DNA from 3 places in the Shewanella sp. Arc9-LZ genome. Region 1 is predicted to be linked to each of the others. Evidence: predicted binding sites of a transcription regulator. Region 1 holds the regulator's gene; each other region holds the start of a gene.
The links. Region 1 encodes ArgR, which controls arginine synthesis, uptake and breakdown. Its sites were predicted from a motif close to ANTGAATANNTATTCANT; they were not measured.
Positions count from the first base shown of each region.

Region 2: argA (amino-acid N-acetyltransferase) is a predicted target of ArgR. The motif match lies at 5,662-5,679, and genes of this name have one in related genera.
Region 3: gltB (glutamate synthase large subunit) is a predicted target of ArgR. The motif match lies at 1,806-1,823, and genes of this name have one in related genera.

Region 1 covers NZ_CP048031.1:3,992,457-4,000,416, forward strand. The annotation lists gene tkt (transketolase) at 1-794, opposite strand, end outside; gene metK (methionine adenosyltransferase) at 1,327-2,478, shown strand; gene GUY17_RS17100 (GNAT family N-acetyltransferase) at 2,640-3,227, shown strand; gene GUY17_RS17105 (hypothetical protein) at 3,390-3,746, opposite strand; gene GUY17_RS17110 (GNAT family N-acetyltransferase) at 3,795-4,343, opposite strand; gene GUY17_RS17115 (hypothetical protein) at 4,347-4,565, opposite strand; gene GUY17_RS17120 (META domain-containing protein) at 4,688-5,113, shown strand; gene argR (transcriptional regulator ArgR) at 5,280-5,750, shown strand; gene GUY17_RS17130 (Dyp-type peroxidase) at 5,813-6,751, opposite strand; gene GUY17_RS17135 (ABC transporter ATP-binding protein) at 7,228-7,960, opposite strand, start outside.
Region 2 covers NZ_CP048031.1:4,615,050-4,623,009, forward strand. The annotation lists gene GUY17_RS19795 (hypothetical protein) at 1-585, shown strand, start outside; gene recQ (DNA helicase RecQ) at 590-2,437, opposite strand; gene GUY17_RS19805 (thioesterase family protein) at 2,638-3,102, shown strand; gene rarD (EamA family transporter RarD) at 3,228-4,136, shown strand; gene argA (amino-acid N-acetyltransferase) at 4,251-5,570, opposite strand; gene rpmG (50S ribosomal protein L33) at 6,049-6,222, opposite strand; gene rpmB (50S ribosomal protein L28) at 6,229-6,465, opposite strand; gene radC (DNA repair protein RadC) at 6,587-7,264, opposite strand; gene coaBC (bifunctional phosphopantothenoylcysteine decarboxylase/phosphopantothenate--cysteine ligase CoaBC) at 7,500-7,960, shown strand, end outside.
Region 3 covers NZ_CP048031.1:3,680,182-3,688,141, reverse strand. The annotation lists gene gltB (glutamate synthase large subunit) at 1-1,752, opposite strand, end outside; gene GUY17_RS15775 (TIGR01212 family radical SAM protein) at 2,275-3,243, shown strand; gene GUY17_RS15770 (Hpt domain-containing protein) at 3,540-3,905, shown strand; gene oxyR (hydrogen peroxide-inducible genes transcriptional activator OxyR) at 4,100-5,017, shown strand; gene GUY17_RS15760 (adenylate/guanylate cyclase domain-containing protein) at 5,219-6,241, opposite strand; gene mutH (DNA mismatch repair endonuclease MutH) at 6,766-7,434, opposite strand.

The DNA of each region.
Region 1 (7,960 bases):
AATGGTGCACCATGACAATCATGGCTACCCGACTTGTTAGGCGAACCAAAACCAATAATGGTTTTACAGCAAATCATCGATGGCTTATCTGTTACAGATTTAGCTTGTTCAATCGCGGCGCGGATAGCATCTGGATTATGACCATCTACATCGGCAATAACGTGCCAGCCATAGGCTTCAAAACGCTTAGGAGTGTCATCAGTGAACCAGCCTTCAACATGACCATCGATAGAAATACCGTTGTCATCCCAAAATGCGACTAACTTTCCAAGGCCTAATGTTCCGGCTAATGAACTGACTTCGTGAGAAATACCTTCCATTAAACAGCCATCACCTAAGAAACAGTAGGTGAAGTGATCGACGATGTCGTGGCCTGGACGGTTAAACTGAGCCGCCAAGGTTTTTTCCGCAATAGCCATACCAACAGCATTACTCAAACCAGCGCCTAAAGGACCGGTTGTAGTTTCAACACCAGGGGTATAACCATATTCAGGATGACCAGGCGTTTTTGAATGCAGCTGACGGAATTGCTTTAGCTCTTCAATAGGCAATTCATAGCCAGTTAAATGCAATAAAGAGTATATAAGCATAGAGCCATGACCGTTTGACAGAACAAAACGATCGCGATCGACCCAGTTAGGATTAGTTGGATTGTGCTTTAGAAAATCATTCCATAGCACTTCGGCGATATCTGCCATCCCCATTGGGGCACCTGGATGACCAGAGTTAGCTTTTTGAACCGCATCCATACTTAGGGCGCGAATAGCGTTAGCGAGTACTTTACGAGATGACATGCTCTCTCCTGCTTGTTTGTAAGGTCTAACGGGCAATTGTGAAGCCATATTTTCCCCTACAAGGCGATGTGACGCAAATTAAAATTTTTCGGGTTTCTTTTTAACCGTTAAATAAACGGTGATTTCATACAATGCCAATAAATAAACATCGTAAATACAGCATCAAATGGTCAGCATGACCATAACATGAGATAAATACAGAGTAATTATTTATTGCCACTTGTAAATAAAAAGTATCGTGATTGGCAGAGCTATGGCTCTGATTAGGCAATATAATCTCTAATCTATCAAAAACATTGTCTATTTTTATGATAAATACACCGCGCAAGTCGATGAGCACTTAAATAAAGCCATATGAATCAAAAACTTGATTTTTCACCAGTATAAACATATCTATGATTAACAAAAAAAATTATGCTCCATTGCACAATTCTCCAGTTAAATTCGTATAAAGGGGTGTTATCAAATTAGATTTCGACTAAAATAGACGTCTAGACGTATATTCAAATGCAACCAACGAGATTCTCCTATTATGGCAAAGCACTTGTTTACCTCTGAGTCTGTCTCAGAAGGTCATCCAGATAAAATCGCCGATCAGATTTCTGATGCGGTATTAGACGCAATACTTGAGCAAGATCCAAAGGCTCGTGTTGCGTGCGAAACGTATGTCAAAACCGGTATGGTATTAGTGGGCGGTGAAGTCACCACTTCTGCTTGGGTAGACATTGAAGAAATTACCCGTAAAACCGTACGCGAAATCGGTTACACCAATTCAGATATGGGTTTTGATGCTGATTCATGTGCGGTACTTAATGCCATAGGTAAACAGTCACCAGATATCAATCAAGGTGTTGATCGTTCAGACCCTGCAGAGCAAGGTGCTGGTGATCAGGGTTTAATGTTTGGTTATGCCAGCAATGAAACTGATGTATTAATGCCTGCACCGATTACTTACGCGCACAAATTAGTTAAGCGTCAGTCTGAAGTACGCAAAGACGGCACACTACCTTGGTTACGCCCAGATGCTAAAAGCCAGGTAACGTTTGCTTATGATGATGGCAAAATCATCGGTATTGATGCGATTGTATTATCTACTCAACATCGTGAAGACGTGAGTCAAGCTGATTTAATTGAAGCGGTAATGGAAACTATCATCAAGCCGGTATTACCTGCTCAATGGTTAAACAAAGACACTAAATACTTTATCAACCCTACTGGTCGCTTTGTGATTGGTGGCCCTGTTGGTGATTGTGGTTTAACAGGTCGTAAAATTATTGTAGATACCTACGGCGGTATGGCTCGTCACGGTGGTGGTGCTTTCTCTGGTAAAGACCCATCAAAAGTAGACCGTAGCGCGGCTTATGCTGCACGTTATGTAGCTAAAAATATCGTTGCAGCTGGTCTAGCTGACCGTTGTGAGCTACAAGTGTCATATGCTATTGGTGTTGCAGAGCCAACGTCTATTAGTATTGAAACATTCGGTACCGGTAAAGTATCAGAAGAAGTATTGATTAAATTAATACGTCAACACTTCGAATTACGTCCATACGGCTTAACAGCAATGCTAGATTTGGCACGCCCAATCTATCAGCAAACTGCTGCTTATGGCCACTTTGGCCGAGATATCTTCCCTTGGGAAGCGACTGATAAAGCTGAAGCACTTCGTGCAGATGCAGGTTTATAATCAGCCAGCATAATTATCGTCTTAAGCTAGTGTCTGTATTAAGCTAACACGATAAAAAATAAAACCGCCAACTGGCGGTTTTATTTTATCTATCATTGGCAATACAATGATTTGATCTAAACATTTAATCTCAACATTTAATCTCAACAATGGCTCAGATTATGTATCAACCCACTTGGCTAAACACAAAGATAACAGCAAACCACCAGCCATCAACGGCAACTAACCCCTGTGCGATAAACAGCCCTGTTACTAACATTCCAGCCATTAACTTGCCAGCCATTAAACAGTGGTCTGCAATCAAGTTATTCTATCGTCAACATATGCCGTATGCTCGATTAGCTCAGAAAGAGTCTGTGGCTGTCATTCATCATCTAAGCCCACCAGCTACTGATGAAGTTGATATAAGCCAGCAAAAAATAATCGCTGCGGTAAGAGTTAAACCTATTGGCCAATATCAATTAATCAATGGATTATTGGTTCACCCTGACTACCGTGGACAACAGCTTTCAACTCAGTTATTGAAATTTATCGCGCCCAAATTAACCGCTAAAAATTGCTTCTTGTTTGCTCATCCGTGGTTAATTGGCTTATATCAACAGCAGCACTTTATCGTTATAGATCAAAATGTCGTGATAGGTCAAAATGATTTATCAGCGATACCAGCAGACATCACTCAGTTGTATCGTCGCTATCACAGTGAACAACGACCACTAGTGTTGATGCAGCTCAATGATCCCGATAAATAATCTAGATTAATAATCTAACTCAATAAGATCAATGAGCCAAACTCAGACAAAATCTAGATCGTATTAAAGCCTCTCAAGGCTATTGCACACCAATAAATTTAGCCCAAATAGACTTAAGCGTAATCAAACTAAGTCAGCATAAGTACAAGGTGATCGAACTCGTTAACAATGATCGAAATGTGAACTTTCAATACACATAAACGACACTTGTTGCATTGTCATTACGGGCACTACTTTGACACTGATAGACGCTAAGTTAATCCGCTCGACATCGGTAAATAGCGTAATCGCTGCTTGATAATTATTGGTTACGCCACAAAATAGCCACATGTCTTGCCAGCGCACAAAATACCCCGATTGCTGCAATTGCGGATCATCTGGATTTTGTAAATCGGCTTCAACACACTCATACAACTCTGTCGCATCAGTCAACACCGCGGCTATTAGCTTCATATTGTCAAATGCAGATAATCTTAAATCCAAATAGGGTGAAAAGAGTGCTTCAAAGTTAGTACTCATAATATTCCTCATAAATAACCACTTTATCAACACCCCTTAGTATAACGATCACGTAATATTAGCTGTGGCCAGTAAACAATAATCACGTTGTTCAAAACGAAATTGATCAATCTCTGTCATTGCGGCTTTTTGTTGATGTGCTGCCAACGAACGCGCATTGTCAGCGGCAACATACGTCACCATAAATGGAAAGGTATCTGCCACTTGTTTTTTTAATTCGGTAACCAGCGCCGAAAAAACTCCCTGGCCGCGTTTTGATTCTTGTATCCAAACGGGTCCATATTGGCACGTGTTAGTCGTCGATAAAGCTTGTCCATTTAAATCGGCAAACTTAAGTTTTTGAATAATATGTCGGTACAATGGTTGCGAGGAAAAAAATGACCATTTTGCCGCCATCACATATCCAATGATCACCCCTTGCTCTTCAGCTACGATAAACCAATGTTGATTTATCAACTGGCTCACCTCTGCTTTGGTAAATGAATGAGCATGAAGTTGGCTATTTGAACCTACCAACTCATCATCAACATGGGCTCGTTCTAACTGCACAATAGCAGCAACATCGGTTAATAACGCCTTACGGATAATAAATGACAATGATTATTCCTTTGACCCTGAATTGGGAGATTGTTTCTTAGCCCATTCTATCACTAGCGCAACGGGCAGCGGAGACATAATTAGTGTTCCCACGCCAATGAGTGAAGCAATGACCAACATCCCACTGACTTGTTGACCGATATCACTTTGCCAATATAAGCCGACACCCACCAACAACATGATTAAACCGACGAAATGTAACACTTTAACTAATTTGATCATTTGCGACTCTTTAATACGTTAAATAATGTTCATTAATCCAAAACATTACAATTATTTACGCTCTTATTCACACTCAAGTAGTAGAATAACGGCAATTTTTTGGTATATGGAAATCTCTCAACATGATAAAGCATATTCTCGGCGCCACTGTTATATTTTTAGGCCTTAGTGCTTGTCAAAGCCACACTCAAATTGTCTCAAATGAACAATTAATTGGTACTTGGCATGTAGAAGTCGTCCTCGACACTCCTACCATTAATAATAGCCCAGCAAATTTAGTTTTTGCTCCAAACGGTGAACTGACAGGTAATAATAGCTGTAATCAATTTTTTGGTCGTTACGCCCAACAAGGTCACTTGCTTCAACTTGCACCATCAGGTTCGACTATGAAAGCCTGTATCGATAGTTTAATCACCCAAGAAGCTGAACTGATGCAAGCGATTTCATTGGTAGAACAAGTTGATTTCTCTAAAGGAAAACTCAATCTATTGTCTATAAATGGTGATACGCTATTGGTACTGACAAAACAATCGTTACCCTTATCCTAAAGCCTATGGTTTAAATGAGTCGCCGGATTAGTTATTAGTGTCAGTTTAAAGTTCCATTAAAAAATGAATTTTTATTCAATAAATCTGATTCTTTCTTGACTTAATAAGTCAATCTATTCAAAATGTGCTAGATTTTTGAATAACAACTATAAGATGAATTATCACTATGCCAGCGACAAGAAATCAGGATGAGCTCGTACGCACTTTTAAAGCGATTCTCAAAGAAGAACGTTTTGGAAGCCAAAGCGAGATTGTTAATGCGCTTCAAGCCGAAGGATTCGGTAATATTAATCAATCTAAAGTATCACGTATGCTCAGCAAATTTGGTGCTGTACGCACTCGCAACGCTAAGCAAGAGATGGTGTATTGCCTCCCTGCCGAGCTAGGCGTACCTACTGCGGGTAGCCCAGTTAAAAATTTGGTATTGGATGTCGATCATAACCAAGCCATGATCGTGGTAAGAACTAGCCCTGGTGCTGCGCAATTAATCGCCCGTTTGCTCGACTCAATAGGCAAACCAGAAGGGATATTAGGTACTATTGCCGGTGATGATACTATTTTCATCTGTCCAGCAAGTATTAAAACCATTGATGAGACATTAGAAACGGTTAGATCTTTATTCAACTATAGTGAATAAAAAACCATTTCAATAAAAAAGCAATGCCATGGCATTGCTTTTTTATTACCTAAAACTGGCGTTTACGCATCATCAAATTGAGTTAAAAAATCCAATGATGGCACAAAGAAAGACGATCCAGTCAGCGCTTTAGTAAACAACATCAAATGATCATGATTCCCGTGACCATCACCGTGCACCATACTGCGGAGCATTTGTTCGAAGTGATCCGGTGTACGACATACTGAAATAAACATCAATCCTTGTTCTCTAATCGAACCATATGGCATGCTTTGACGTAAAATTTCTAATGCGTTACCGTGTGGATCTTTTAAGTTAACTCGTTTTGTGTGGCTGGTTAATGGCTTATCTTCTGATTCATACTCAATATCATCAACTTTGGTACGACCAAAAATATCTTCTTGTTTTTTAAGCGGTAAACGATGCCACTTACTTAAGTTATGCATGTATTTTTGGACATGAACATAACTACCAGAGACAAATTCTTGATCTTCATCACCGACAAGTGCAACTTGTTGACGATGGCGTCCTTTAGGGTTTTCAGTACCATCAACAAAACCAGTTAAGTCACGACTGTCCATAAAGCGAAAGCCACGTTCCTCATCGACTAACTCGACCAAATCTTCAAACATTTGGTTAATTTCATTGGCGACAAGATGCAAAATATCATAGCGATCACAACGGATATGAATAAACAGATCATATTCCATTGCAGGTGCATCACGGTTACCTTCACTCATGGCCGGAAAAGGTTTTAATAATGCAGGGCGAGATTCTGGATAAAAGGTATCCCAAAAATTAGCCCCAATACCCACAAAGCCATTAAAAGCACTGTCGGCATATTGATCCGTGAGTTCATAAATATACTGCGCTACATTAGCAATAGATGGGCGTAACTGATCTTCAACACCATCGTTGGCATTAAACATCAAGTACACACTGTGTAAATTCCCTTCTGCGCAAATTCCTAACTGTTCACGAGGCATAACTTGGTTACCCATATTAACTTCATCCATCTTAATACTAAATGTCGGCCTAAACGGTGATAATTTAACGTTTTGATGTTATTCGACGGCGATTAACATCTCTTACCAGTTAAGCTAATCATTAGATTAACTTAATCAAATTTAAATTACTTGAAGTGTACTCACATTTAGCCCGTTTGTAATACATATTGTATTCATATTCGTGCAGATAACAGCTTGATCATTCATTACAATTGTTAACGAACTCACTAGAGTTAAGGGCCAAAAAGTAAGCCCTAAATCAGATATTTAGCCTATGTCATCGTAAAATTAGCCATTATTTTGCAAGCATGAGGTAAGTATCTTATTGCTGGGGTGTTTAAAGCAGCGTTATTACAAGTTAATAACGTACTGTTAGCAACACTTTTAGCAAACAAAGGGGAATTTGATAACCACTTTCCCCGAACTAAGGTTCACTACAGGCTGGACAATTAAAATTACAGCATTGATAGTTAATTAAAAATCACCAGTGGATGCGCTGTAATATTTATGTCCACTCGTTGACCGGGCATTATCGTCGTTGATTGGCTACTGACGTCCAAAATATCATCGCCAATTTGGACCTGATAATGACATACCGTACCAAGGAAATGCCTTTCGACAATGCATCCTCGGCCATTGATACAAGGATGTAACTCAATTTGCTGTGGTCTCAATAATAATTGCCCTTGGCTGCCAACAGGTAAAGACAATGCTTCTGTGCTGCTAAGATCGCCCAAAGAATAGTGCACTTGATGGCTGGAGGTGACCGTAACAGGTAAATAATTACCTGCGCCTAAAAAGTCGGCAACGTAGCGATCAGTTGGTGCACTGTATAAGGTTTCGGCTTTACCATGCTGAATAATGGCGCCATCCTTAAATAAAGCCAGTTTATCTGCAAACACAAATGCTTCATCTTTACTGTGAGTCACAAACACGGCACTGACATTACGTTGTTTCAATATGGCGCGAATTTCTAACATCATATCGTTACGAACTTGCGCATCGATATTGGAAAAAGGTTCATCTAGCAATAATAATTCTGGTTGATATGCCAATGCACGTGCAATCGACACTCGTTGCTGTTGACCGCCTGATAATTCATGCGGGTAACGCGATGCCAACCCGGTTAATTTAACCAACTCGAGCATTTCTTCTAATCGAGCTAACCGCGCAGTACGATTGAGTTCGTTAACCCCAAATAAG
Region 2 (7,960 bases), 620 kb from region 1:
TTTATGCAGTATAAAGCCAGAATAACAGCACAAAGTGAAGCCAGTACACCACCAGAGAAACCTGTCAGCAACATCAATCAAAATTTAACCATTACCGCCTTGATGATTTTGTTACTGTCTGTTGGATTAGTCCTATTTTTGGCACGTAAACCACAGCGACTCAATAATGTGAATGCTCAAGAAGAAAGCCAGCAGCACCGTATAGACAATATGTTAGATAATGCCAAACAAGGGCACTATCAATTAAGTATGCTACTGATTAATATCAGTAATAACAATATTGAGGATATACCCTTTATTATTCCGCGGCTCAAAAACACACTTAGAGAGCAAGACCAATTGTTTCGGCATAATACCAATGAACTCATTATTATCTTGCCACACGCATCGTCAGTGGGGGCGGCAAGAGTCATAACCCAAATAGAGCAAGTACTTGGTGAATGGAAATCCGAGCTCAAAGTAAATATTGGTATGGCGAGTTTACAACAACTTGATACTTTTGAAGTACTCGTTAAAAAAGCAGTTTTAAATCAATTAAATAAAATAAAATCTCAAGAGAAAAACAGTTCTCCTGATGAAAACTAAACCACTAACCTTTGGTCAAATAATCAGAAATTTCATCTAAAAATTCGCCACCAAATCGGTCAAGCTTAATCTGCCCAACACCATTTACCGCGAGCATCTCGCCAGGGCTTGTGGGCAGCATCGCACACATCTCTGCGAGTGTTGCGTCGTTAAAGACTAAATAGGGTGGAATGTCATTTTTCTCAGCTAGTTCGCGACGCAGTAATTTTAACCGAGCAAACAACTTACGATCATACTGTTGCGGTGCACGTCCATTGGGTTTGCGCTTTACATCAATCAATTGAATCCGAGGTTCCGCTAACATTAGCGATAACTCAGCTTTAAGGATTGGTCTTGCGGCAGGGTTAAGCTTAATTGCAGAGCCGCGGGTAATATCCTGACTCATCAAACCTAAATGAATTAATTGGCGGATAACACTGAGCCAAAACTCAGTTGATTTATCTTTACCAATGCCCCATGTCGATAACTTATCATGGCCTCTATCCACTATGTTGGCCGCTTTTGAACCGCGCAATACTTCAATTACATGGTGGATACCAAAACGTTGCTGTAAACGATAAATACAAGACAGTACTTTTTGCGCATCTTCAGTACCATCATATCGCTTCGGTGGATCAAGACAGATATCACAGTTACCACAAGGTTTTGAGGCCACTTCATCAAAGTAGTTTAACAACACTTGGCGACGACACGTTTGCGCTTCAGCAAATGCTGCCATGGTATGCAATTTATGAAATTCGACTTGTTGTTGAGGCCCAGGTTCAGATTGCTCAATCAAATGCCTAACCCGGCCTATATCGGCAGGGTCAAACAACATATAAGCTTCTGCATCTAAACCATCGCGGCCTGCACGGCCTGTTTCTTGGTAATAAGCTTCAATGCTTTTAGGAATATCGTAATGCACCACAAAGCGTACGTTAGATTTATTAATCCCCATGCCAAAGGCCACCGTAGCCACCACAATATCGATTTGATCTTTTAGAAATTTATCTTGAACGTTACCACGCTCTTCTTGGCTCAAACCGGCATGGTATGCTTGAGCATTAAATCCTTGTAAGCGTAAACGCTCGGCCACCTCATCAACTCGACGACGACTGCTGCAATACACAATCCCACTGGTGCCATTTTGAATAGTTAGAAACTGACGTAATTGATTAGCCGCATTAAGCTTTTCAGCCACGGTATAGCGAATATTTGGACGATCGAAACTCGACAACAAGGTATAAGGGGTTACCCCTAAGCGCTCGCAAATACTCAAACGCGTGGCATGATCTGCAGTCGCAGTTAAGGCCATTAAAGGTAAGTAAGGAAAATATTCTTTTAACTGCCCTAATGCCGCATATTCAGGTCTAAAATCATGACCCCATTGGCTAATACAATGGGCTTCATCAACTGCAAACATTGAAATATCAACCGATTGCAGACGCTCAATAAAATCAGGACGCAAAAGTCGCTCTGGAGAGACATACAACAATTTAATCTCACCAGCATGTAATTTACGTAACACCTCAGCACTTTGCTCACGCGGTAAAGATGAATTGAGATAAGCAGCTGACACACCACTTTGCAGTAAACTGTCGACTTGGTCTTTCATTAACGAAATTAATGGCGACACCACCACGGTCACACCAGGCAACACAATAGCAGGCAATTGATAGCACATACTTTTGCCGCCACCGGTAGGCATAATCACTAAGGTATCTTGGCCCTGTAAACTTTGCTCAATGACTTCTCGCTGCCCTTCACGAAAGGCACGATAACCAAAAACTTGCTGCAAGCTCGCTGCAAGTACATCTTGCTCTGTCGTCAACACATCTGAGGACGCAATATTGGTCGAAATCGGAGTATCCATTAACAACATCATCATTCAAAGGGCACTCATTTTAAAGCACTGAGCCACAGATGTCTTGAACCAAAACACCTTTGCGTTGTTTTCATCCAAGATAGATGATTGAGTCGACGCCACTTTAGGGTTAGATTAAATACTCTATGGCAGTAAGTCTCCCCCTATAAATAACAACGATAATAAGAATAAAACGACAAGGATTGCTCATGACCACATCTATTCAAACTCAAGCTTTACAGCAAGTTGCTGATATTTTTGATCAACATGTTCCATTTCATAATTTACTCGGTTTAGATATCAAACACTACGACATCAATGGGGTTGAAGTGGTGATAAAAATGAAACCCGAGCTTATCGGCAATATTCATCAAAATATTCTTCATGGTGGTGTCACTGCGACATTACTTGATGTTGTCGGCGGACTGACAGTATTTGCCGGGCTAGTTGCCAGTAGAGAAGATTGGACTCTTGAAGAATTACAACAACGCTTAACCACCTTAGGCACTATTGATATGCGGGTAGACTTTTTACGTCCCGGTCGGGGTGAAATCTTCACTGGCACTGGCACGGTTATTCGCTCTGGTAATCGTGTATCCGTTTGCCGGATGGAATTACACAATGAACAAGGTGTTCACATCGCATTTGGGACTGGCACATATATGGTGGGCTAAACGGTCATTATCGCAATATATAACTGACACTCTAGCGATAAAAGAAATCGCTTAAGCACTTGTGTCATTCTAGGGGGCGACCTACAATCGCCCTCTCTTTTAGTTCTCCCCACTGTTGACTTACTATGCCTGATTTAGAATATCGTAAAGGGGTGCTTCTCGCCATTTGCGCCTACACCATCTGGGGTATTGCCCCGCTTTATTTCAAGTTATTACATCATGTGCCTGCCACCGAAATATTAATGCACCGTGTCATTTGGTCATTTATATTCATGGTTATTTTGATGCAATTTATTGGTGGATTTAGCCGTTTACGTTTGATTTTAAAACAGCCCAAGCAATTATTAATATTGCTGATCACCTCAATATTAATTGCCGCTAATTGGCTGATTTTTATTTGGGCAGTCAACAACGACCACATGCTCGATGCTAGCCTAGGCTATTTTATCAACCCGTTGTTTAACGTCTTATTAGGAATGGTATTTCTGGGTGAGCGCTTGCGAAAATTGCAATGGGTTGCAGTGGCGTTGGCCAGTATAGGGGTACTAGTGCAGTTGATCTCTTTTGGCTCTATTCCGCTTTTATCATTAGCCTTGGCAGCCAGCTTTGGGTTTTATGGTTTACTGCGCAAAAAAGTTAATATTGACGCAAAATCAGGTTTATTAGTCGAAACAGCAATCTTGTTACCTATCGCTCTGGGTTATCTATTCATCACCTTAGACAGTTCGACAACGAGCATGCTAACCAACACTCTCGACCTCAATTTACTCCTAGTCGCTGCGGGTATTGTCACAACGATTCCGTTACTGTGTTTTGCTGGTTCCGCTGTCAGAATTCCATTTTCGATTTTAGGTTTTTTCCAATATATTGGCCCAAGTATCATGTTCATCTTGGCGGTAAAACTGTTTAATGAACCGTTTGATATAGAAAAAGGCATTACCTTTGGATTTATTTGGGGCGCGTTAGTTATCTTTGTTGGCGACATGATATTGCAACGTCAACGACGTAACGCCTTAGCCAAAGCGTCAGCATAATAAGCTCTACAATGGGAAAATGAAGTCACTCAAAGCACTGATGCTTCACCCACAAAAAAGCCGAATGATTTTATACTCATCCGGCTTTTTTATGTGTTAACGGCCTTGTTACTTCTACAAATCTAACGCAAGAATTTTTGAACGACGCTGGTAGTTATACAGCTGTTTTTTCTTATTAGGCAGTTCTTCAACATCAACAATATTAAAGCCATGCTCTAAAAACCAATGGATACTACGGGTCGTTAACGCAAATAGACGTGAATAACCCCGCACGCGAGCTTGGCCAATAATGTTATTAAGCAAAATGCTACCACGATCAGCATCGCGATAATCAGGATGAACCACTAAACACGCAAACTCACCCGCATTGTCTTCTTCAAACGGATACAAAGCTGCACAACCAATCACTAAGTTGTCGCGCTCAACCAGCATAAACTGTTCAATTTCCATCTCGAGTTGCTCGCGTGAGCGACGCACCAAAATGCCTTGCTCTTCCAATGGGCGAATAAGGTTTAAGATACCGCCTATGTCGCTAATAGTCGCCCTACGTAAACGTTCGGCGCTTTGGGTAACAATTTGAGTACCAATCCCTTCGCGTGAAAACAACTCTTGCAGTAACGCACCATCTTCTAAATAACTGACTAAGTGGCAACGAGGTACACCTCGGCGGCATGCTTCAATACTGGCTTTTAAGAATGCAACGGTGCCAACTGAAGTATGGTCATCTACAGCCATCGTCTTGAGCATTTCTTCAATATCGTCCGGCATCAGCTCGGCAATCACTTCACCATTTTTACCGATAAGACCGTTGGTATCACTAAAACCAATAATCTTATCGGCCTTTAACTTAATCGCTACTTGGGTCGCAACTTCTTCAGCGGTCAGGTTAAAGCTTTCACCTGTAACAGAAGCGGCAATTGGCCCCATTAATACAATACCGTTATTATCTAATTGACGACGTAAGCCTTGCGCATCAATACGGCGCACCTTGCCACTTAAACAAAAATCGACACCGTCATCTACACCTAATGGTTGTGCAATAACAAAATTACCACTCACAAGGTTTATTTGCGCATTTTGCATTGGCGTATTGCCTAAGCTCATCGACAACCTAGCAGTAATATCAAATTGAGTCGCCCCAGCAACCTGCTTGATAATCTTCAGGGTTTCATCATCGGTAATACGAATACCATTATGATATGCCGGTTCAATTCCAGCCGCCTTTAAACCTGCGTCAATCTGTGGTCTTGCTCCATAAACTAATACCACCTCAATCCCAAGTGAATGCAACAAAGCCACATCATTTAAAATACCGCGGAATTGTGGGTGCGCTAATGCTTCACCACCCAACATAACGACAAAAGTTTTACCTCTATGAGCATTAACATAGGGTGCAGAATGACGAAATCCATCAACTAATTCAGTGGTTCTCACGGGCAAATTCACCTCGGTATAGGTTTGATGTTCATTAATGACGATGACAATAAATGCCACATGACGGTTTGCTGTATCAAAAAAGAATGGTATTGCATTTTAATTCACTTTTAAAGCATTTTATTTCACTTTAAGTAAAACACAGTGTCTCAATTTATTATGAAAAAATCATTACAGCCAAAAAGTTAGCTTGTTTTAGCCGTTAATAATACTTTACGCATTTAATTATGATATTTGCATCACATCTGTATAGCAATATTTCAACATAATGGCGATATCACCATGCGGAAATGGCTCAATAAAATCCAATGACATTAGCCATGTACCTCGTGACATAAACAACTGCTGTATAGACTAAATTCAGAACCTGACTAACGGTGTTTACTCAGCTGATTATTGTTCGATTCAGTATAGACTATTTTCAAACAGGCATAAAAAAAGCCCCAATTAAGGGGCTTTTTTAAGAATCAAAAATCAATTACTTGATTTTAGCTTCTTTGTACATAACGTGCTGACGAATGACTGGATCAAATTTCTTGATTTCCATTTTTTCAGGCATGTTACGCTTGTTCTTTTCAGTAGTGTAGAAGTGACCAGTTTTAGCACTAGATACTAATTTGATCTTCTCACGATTACCTTTAGATTTAGCCATTTTCTATTATACCTTCTCGCCACGGGCACGAAGTTCTTTAACAATCACTTCAATACCTTTCTTGTCGATAATACGGATACCTTTAGTAGATACACGTAATTGCACGAAACGCTTTTCTTCTTCTAACCAAAAACGGTGGTTTTGTAGGTTAGGTAAAAAACGACGACGAGTCGAATTTTTTGCGTGCGAACGGTTGTTACCAACCATTGGCTTCTTGCCAGTTACTTGGCATACTCTTGACATGTCAATCTTCTCCAAAACAAATTTTTAACGCTCGAGCATTAATGTGCCTCGTATGGCCGTCGCCCGAGGCACAAAGAGGGCGCATTTTATACACGATTGACCATAGAAGATCAAGCAGTGTTTATACAATCCACCCACGCTCGGCAAAGGAGACTATCTCCTGATCACCTACAACCATATGATCTAACAAAGAAACATCTATGGTTGCCAATGCATTTTTTATTCGCTCAGTTATTCGCCGATCAGCCTGACTTGGCTCTGCAATGCCAGACGGGTGATTGTGACACACGATTACCGCTGCCGCTTTTTTCTCCAAAACAAGGCTTACAACCTCGCGAGGATAAACAGAAGCAGAATCGATGGTGCCACGAAATAATTCTACAAATTGAATGACTCTATGTTGGGTATCCAACAATAGTAAGGCGAACACTTCATAGGATCGGTCTGCCAATTGTCTCATTAAATAGTCCCGAGTTAAATCAGGATTTGTCAAAATCTGCCCTCTTTGTAGGTTTTCATGGGCAATTCGCTTAGAAATTTCCGCTGCAGCCTGTAATTGAGCATATTTTACCGGCCCAACACCGGCTAATTTACATACTTGGCTTTTAGGTGCGCTCAGTAAACTGCGCAAACCACCAAACTGATTAATCATGTTTCGGGCTAAATCGACCGCATTTTGCCCTGCCAGACCATTACGTAATATCACCGCAAGCAATTCTGCATCCGAAAGATGCCCTGCACCTTTGAGCAATAATTTTTCTCGCGGTCCTTCTCCTTGTGGCCAATCTTTAATTCCCATGAATGTCCCTTATATTCAATGTGGCGATGCCATTAAACGCATTAAGTCGACTCTGAATAACAAAAACAACACAGAATCAGCAAGCACAGTACCAATAACGAATTGTTGTCTTTTTCAAAAATAGAGTTCGAATTGATTACACAGTATGGTCGATATTTTTGAGATTGGATCTGCGCAAATTGTCATAGGTTTGTGATATTGTTAGCCGCAATTAGGTTTGAGTCGGATAATGTGCATCATGCTGACAAATAAAAAAGTATTACTCGGAATTGGTGGCGGTATTGCCGCATATAAAAGTGCAGACTTGATCCGCCGATTAAAAGAGCGTGGCGCAGACGTGCGTGTCATCATGACTCAGAGCGCGATGGAGTTTATCACCCCATTAACCATACAAGCGCTCTCAGGCCATCCAGTAGCCTCAGATTTGCTCGATCCCGCAGCAGAGGCGGCTATGGGTCATATCGAACTCGCTCGTTGGGCTGATGTTGTATTGCTTGCACCTGCTACGGCAAATTTAGTGGCACGTATTAATGCCGGCATGGCAGATGACTTGTTAACAACCACCTGTTTAGCGACCAGCGCCCCCGTCATTGTTTGCCCTGCAATGAACCAGCAAATGTACCAAAATATTGCGACCCAAGAAAACATGGCTAATTTAGCCCGTAAAGGCTTTACCATTTGGCAACCCGCCTCAGG
Region 3 (7,960 bases), 310 kb from region 1:
ATCATAGTTTAAATCAACTGTGTTGGCGCGATAGTTAGTGCTGTCTAATCCCAGTAACTGATTAAAATCACTGAATAACAAAATCGGTGAATTGAACATCACTCGGTAAGCATTACCGGTGGTTTCGCTAAATAGATTTTGCTCGCGACCGACGCAAGTGGCTAACGACATCACGTGTTTTTCACGTAATGGATCAATAGGCGGGTTGGTTACCTGAGCAAATTTTTGACGGAAATAGTCGTATAGTGAACGCGACTTTTTCGACAATACTGCCATAGGCGTATCATCACCCATTGAACCAATGGCTTCTTCACCTTTGCTCGCAAGTACCCAAATAACTTGTTCTAATTCTTCACGGGTAAAACCAAACTGTTTTTGATATTGCAGTAATGTTTTACTATCAAAACCACTTGAACCTTGTTTGGTTGGAGCCATATCCTCAGCAGGGATCAATGTCTGACTGTTTTTAGCCATCCACTCTTTGTAAGGATGACGACGCTTTAAGTCATTATCAATTTCAAATGAATGATACAAACGACCATTCAAGGTATCGAGTACTAGTAACTCACCGGGCCCAACGCGGCCTTTTTCAATCACTTCATCGGCGGAATAATCCCAAATACCGACTTCAGACGCTAAGGTGAGGATACGATCCTTGGTTATAACGTAACGAGAAGGGCGTAGACCGTTACGATCTACCGCACAGGCAGCATGGCGACCATTGGTCATTACAATGCCTGCAGGGCCGTCCCACGGCTCCATGTGCATTGAGTTAAAATCATAAAAGGCTTTTAACTCGTCATCCATTTCAGGATTTGATTGCCATGCAGGTGGAATAAGCAAGCGCATGGCTCGATATAAATCCATCCCTCCAGATAACAACATTTCAAGCATATTGTCTAAAGAAGACGAGTCTGAACCTGTTTCGTTAACAAAAGGGGCGGCTTGTTGTAAATCTGGTAGTAAAGGCGAATTAAACTTATAGGCGCGCGCTCTTGCCCATTGGCGGTTACCGGTAATGGTATTGATTTCGCCGTTATGAGCGAGGTATCGAAACGGTTGAGCTAATGGCCACTTTGGCGATGTGTTAGTTGAAAAGCGCTGGTGGAATAAGCAAATCGCACTTTTCAAACGAATATCTGCTAGGTCGGTATAAAATGATGGCAGATCTGCTGGCATCATTAAGCCTTTATAGACAATGACTTGTCCAGAAAGGCTGGCGACATAAAAGTCTTTGTCATCGGTGATCTGTTGTTCAAGACGGCGACGAGCCATATATAGGCGACGCTCAAGATCTTTTTCCCGCCAGCCTACCGGCGCGTTGATCAATACTTGATAAATTTGTGGCAAGCTTTCCCGGCCAATCTCCCCCAAGACATCCGGATTAATCGGTACTTTACGCCAGCCAGCGACACTGAGTGTTTCTCGTTGTAGTTCTTTTTCTAAGATAAACTTCGCTTCATCAGCGCGTTGCTCATCTTGGCTGAGAAATAGCATACCTACGGCAAACTTTCGGCTTAAATGCCAATCGTTTTCTGCCGCAATAGCTTCAAAAAAATCTGTAGGCATTTGCATTAATAAACCACAGCCATCACCTGTGCGTCCGTCAGCTGCAATACCACCACGATGCTTCATTCGATCGAGACCATGAATCGCGGTACGCACAATGCGGTGACTCGCGTCGCCGTCCATTTGTGCAATCAAACCAAATCCGCAATTGTCACGCTCAAAACTGGGATGATACAAGCTCATACAAAAAACCCCCTAAACCTCTACTTGATACGACTCGGGGTAAATTTGAAGAATATCCATAGATATGCACCCGAACCATTCAAATTAAACTGAGAATGAATAAAGGTCAAACCAAAAAAATGCAACAAACTGAAATATTATTACTAAAAAATCGTTATAAGCCACCAACCTTACGTTAACGTAAACTGTGATATATCACCTATAACGTTCTGAATAAAAAGAATTTTAGAAAACATTCAAACAATTGTTTACCTTTTTGTAACAACAGCAGGGAATTATTTTTGAAATAAAAATAGTGAATTTTATTTCAAATACAGTCTTTGGGTAAAAAATTATTCTAAATGACTAAATATTCATTTTAGGTGATGTATAAATTACTTAAATTGTTTTAAACGTTTTTTGAGTTTGTGCACAACTTTAACGAGCGCTTGAATTGATAGAGCATTTATTGATTTAGCACCAAGACAGATGTTTACCGTCTGACTACACTGGCGAACTTTGGAATGATGATGAGAGTAAGTTGTGGGTTTAGATGATTACGTTAATACGTTTGGGGCACATTGCAAACATTTATATGGCCAAAGAGTAAAAAAATTAACTATTGATGGCCAATTTACCTGTCCCAATCGAGATGGCACGTTAGGGGTGGGCGGTTGTACTTTTTGTAATGTTGTTTCATTTAGTGGCGAACAAGGTAGAGAACAGCCGATTGCGATGCAGTTAACCGAAGGTAAAGTACGCGCCCAATCTGCAAAAAAATGTACTACCTCTGCGGATGTTAATTCTATTCTTACCGCTAAATACATCGCTTATTTTCAAGCTTATACCAGTACTTACGACGAGTATAAAGTGCTAAAGCAAAAGTATGATCAAGCACTTGAAGATGCCGATATTGTCGGGCTTCATATAGGCACTCGTCCTGACTGTGTACCCGATGAAGTACTTGATTTACTCGTTGAGTATCAACAAAGAGGTATTGAGGTGTGGTTGGAACTTGGCCTACAAACGGCCAATAATCACACGTTAAAACGGATTAATCGTGGTCACCAATTGTGTGAGTATCGTCAGACAGTTAAAAAGGCTCGCGCTAAAGGTATTAAGGTGTGTACCCATCTAATATTAGGGCTGCCGGGTGAAACATCTGCTGACTATTTTAATAGTTTACAAACCGTATTAGGAATTGGTGTTGACGGACTAAAACTGCACCCTTTGCATATTGTAGAAGGCAGTATTATGGCGAAACAATGGCGCTATCATCCTATGCCGCTAATGAGTCTTGAAGAGTATGCCTATGAGGCGGCAAAACTTATCCGCCACACCCCAAAAGAGATTATCTTTCACCGCGTAACCGCCTATGCCAAAAAACCAATGTTACTCGCCCCTGATTGGTGCGCATTTAGATGGGACGGACTAGTAGCCATTGTGGATGAGCTTAAAGAATACGGTGGCCAAGGCAGTGCATTAATGTTTAGCCAAAGTAAAACGGCCTAGTGTGGTGTATTTAGGCAGATATATTATGTCTCTGCTGAATATGGACAAAGTAAAGATAGCGCTAGGTTTTGTGAAGATGTATCAGACTAATCGCTATTATTAGTTATAAATTGGACGAAACATTACCAAAGTGAGTGTTTTTTAAACATTGGTAATACCAGTTGAGTAGTTATGTTGTAAAAATGTGATTTTTTACCATTAAATAGCGGCTAAATATTGGCAAGCCTTGCATAGGGTATTTTACTCGGTATCATATTTGTAATTTTATAGAGTTAGATTTTGATAGAGGTGCCTTTATGGCCACAACGCAGTTAGACTCAATATTGGATCTCAATACGCTTGAGCAATATATCAGTGCCATTGGTGCTGGAACGTTATTGAAAAGCGTAGTGTTATTCGAGCAGTTAATGCCTGAGTATGTCAGTAGCCTAGTGAAAGCTGGCGATGCAAATGATAAAGAAACGTTATGTGCAGAAGCTCATAAATTTAAAGGTGCAGCAGGATCTGTTGGCCTTAAACGCATTCAGCAATTTTCACAGTTACTACAACACGGTGAAGAAGCTAAATGGGAAACAGAACATAAAGTATGGCTTGCTGAAATCGTTGCGCATGCTGCACAAGATTTACAACAACTGAAAGTTTACTTAGAAGCGAAAGCGTAATTACGAGTAGAGTAGGCAGCATAATCAGTTTAGATTAACATCTACATTAGTGCCTACAATCGGTTTGTTGAAATGCCTCTTTATTGAAGAGGCATTTTTTATGGCCGTTTGTTCAATATTGACCATCAGTGTCTTGTTATTTTGGCTAAATTAATTCATTATTTGAATTAATATGGATAAGGGTAATCGTTTATATGAAAAATCTTCCTAGCCTCAAGAACCTTTATTATTTGGTTCATTTACATCAAGAGCAAAATTTTAATCGTGCTGCTAAGATGTGCTTTGTGAGTCAATCGACTTTATCTAGTGGTATCCAAAACCTTGAAGAACAACTGGGTTATCAGTTGATTGAACGTGATCATAAATCATTTATGTTTACCGCTATCGGTGAAGAAGTGGTTGAGCGTGCTCGAAATATTTTAACTAATGTTGATGACTTAGTTGAATTAGTGAAAAATCAAGGCGAACCGATGACCGGAGAAATTCGTTTAGGCTGTATTCCCACTATCGCGCCTTTCTTACTTAGCCGAGTCGTTAAGTTATGCCAGCAAGACTACCCCAAACTCAGTTTGTTATTAAAAGAAGACACGACCGAGCGTCTATTAGATGCCTTAGCAAAAGGTGAGTTGGATTTATTAATATTAGCGTTACCTGTCGACACCAGTGGTTTTCATAGTATGAAAGTCGGCATCGATCCGTTTAAAATGGTGATGCATAAAGAGGTATCGCAACAATTTTTGCAACCCATTGACTATCAAAAAATGCCAGACGAAAGCATCTTTTTACTCCAAGCTGAACATTGCATTACCGGTCACGCGATAACAGCATGCCAATTGGGTGATAGTGCCAAAATCAATCCATTTGCTGCAACCAGTTTGCATACCTTGGTGCAGATGGTAAACAGTAAACTAGGCACCACATTTTTACCCCAAATGGCCATTGATACCGGTATTTTAACTGATACTGATCTTGTTGCAATGGATCCGCCGGGTGAAGCTCCTTATCGTGATATTGGCTTAGTTTGGCGTAAAACTACCAGCCGTATTTCAACGTTTAGAACCTTAGGCTTAGCGATTCAACAAAAGCTGCTAGCACAATCGTTACCAGGTTAACCGCAACTTGGGATAAATGAGAGATGGGATGAATCGATAAAATGGTTTATTTCAGGTTAGTAATATCAAAGGTGCGATTTGTGTCGTTAATAAGGCTATTGAAGCGTCAATAGCCTTTTTGTTATCTGTCGCATAGCACTGTGCGTTTCAGGCATGTTTATGATTGAAATTGAGCTTAACTAAACTCAATTAACCTCAGTTTTAGGCGTTGGTCAATTTTCTTGGGGCAACACCATACACTTCAGTCGGATGTTTTTTACCTTTAAGCATGATGGGGCCTAAATCAGTCAGATCATATTGACTATTTTGTTGCTCAAGTCGATGTACCACATCTCCAGACAGCAACATTCGTTGACCGAGCGGATTACATTGGTCTTGTAGCCGTGCCAAGGTATTTAATACATCACTGAAAAAACTAATCTCTTGCTTATGTACGCCGACTACCGCAGCTACAACTTGGCCACAATGCGCCGCAGCTTTAAATTTTGGCACAAAACCATATTGCTGTTCAAAATATTGCCTTTGCCACTGCAATTGCTGGCAAAATTCGAAATAGATATTCATACAACGGTCTTGTTTAATACCTTGCTCTAATGGCCAGTGGATAAGTACGGCATCACCCATGTAACGATAAATTTCAGCTTCATTATCGGTTACTGTGTCCGCTAACATGCTAAAGCTATCTTGAATTAGGCGGCTAAAGCGATAATCACCTAAGGTTTCTGCATGAGCTGTTGATGAGACCATATCGATAAATAAGAATAATTGTTGCTCGTAACGTGGTTTGTGGTATTTGCCAAGGCCTATATTGAGCAAGACTTTAGGGCCAACCAACAGCGACATTTGTTCGATAAAAGCTAAGCTGACCCTTACCACAACAAGATAAACCACTAATGCCTGAAACGATGGGCTATAAATAATCTGCACTGTGAGCATTTGTCGTAATGTCACCATGTGGTTCTCTATGGCCCACATGTTTAAAAATTGTGTCACATACGCCAAGGTTGTTGCCCCAAGGAGCAAAAACAATCCTTTAAACACCACTGAAAATAAATAAGGTAAACGGCTGATGGCGCTAAAATCTGCAATGAGATTGGACATCCAATGCAAGCCGCCAAATACAACACCCATCATTATGGCAAGCGTGGCGAGATCGGCATTGCCAACAGCCCATTCAGGCAGTTGCGATGATTGTGAGTAGCGAAAAAAAACGAAAGAAGCCATTGCTACACACCAGGCAAAAATAGCGAACAATAATTTTTGAGTTTGACGGCGTGCTTTCACGGAGGATGTGGTTGCCCAAATGACTTAGTATATAAGGGGGGTAGTCTATAGAAAATTTGCTTACATGTGATAGTTTATTTGTGATTTAGATCAATAGAAGTGAAGAAATATGTGTACTAACGCAAAGTTTTTTCAACATTACTAGGGCTTGTTGAACTTTAGTGGCTGAAATTTGTTCGAGATAAACGGCTTGTTATTTATTTAACAAGGCGGCATAAATATTAGAGACGAAACTTCCAATTAGGCTAACGGTTTGTCACCAATTTATTCGATAAAGATTAAAAACACCCTTTAGCCGGTTCGTTTGAGCTGCATTTGTGGTTTGTTTCTGTGTGTTATCGCTTACTCATGTTGTATCACGAGATGTCGTAAGCTCTGCTTTGTAAAACATTGCCATGTACCACTGAAAAATTGATGTTAATGATCAACAGACCCTAGATAGCAAGCAATGTAACAATGGCAGATTATGAAAAGGCATTGGTTAATATCTGTTGAGTAAAATCAATTTTAAGGTAAAAGCCTCGGGGATTAGATAACTGAATGCTGCCGTCTTCGGCGATGCTTTCGGTGAGTATTTTGCTATTAGCTGCTTTTGGACGTAATTGCAGTACTTCACCATGACGAGCAGTAATTTTATCAACTTGACCTAGTGCAATTAACTCCATTATCTCTTCCCAATCTTGTTGCAACTGTCTGGCTTGTGCCGTATTCGGTTGCCACAATATGGGGGTGCCTATACGACGATCACCGACTGGGATACTACGTTCGCCTTCAATAGGAACCCATAACACTCTCTGCAATTTATGATAAACCAAACTGTTTTCCCAAGTCATACCCTGAATGTTTGTCAGCGGTGCCACTGTGACATAAGTGGTCTCAAGCGGTTTGCCTTTGCGATCAATCGGGATCGTTTTGAGTTCAACTCCTAAATGTAAAAAGTCTTGTTCAGGCTTTGATCCTGCCAGCGCGCCTAATTCAGATTCAATCAGTTGGCCTACCCAACCTTTATCTCGGCGTAAATCGGCTGGTACAATGATGTCATTATCGGCCGCAATATCAGCTAAACGAATGCCAGCCATATTGTGCGCTCTTTGCATTAATTCGCTTATATCTAATGGCGATGATTTAGCCATGGATGAGTATTTTCCTCTGGAAAAAAGAATGAATAGACGATCAAAATCAACAGGCTATGCTATCAAGTAATATTCGTCGAGAACAAGTTTAGTTAGTTATTTGCGATGTGGTTGAAAAACGACCATGTTTTAGTTGGTTAAAGTTATTTGATTGAATTCCTTTGTAATTGGTTGTTTTAAAAGTTCTTTTTAGGTTGTGGTTGTTTTTATATTATACTTGTCCCGAGTTACACTCGTTTTTCCCCTACATTTCACACATACTTATCCACAGATTTAATGGATAAGTGTAATAAAACCTGTCTTTAACTGATTAAAAACACCAAGTCAACGCAATAAAACAGCTTTTTAGCGGGTTTAATTTAAAATAAGCCTTGTTATTTGTGTATAACTTAAGTTGCTAAATGAGTGATTGGCTATCTTAATTGGTGTTGTTTGTTTTTTGTACGATAGCGGCGATTTGCTATAATGTTAATTTACAATTTTTTTTAAGTTACTAATTATATTAGAGTATATTATAATAAAAAGC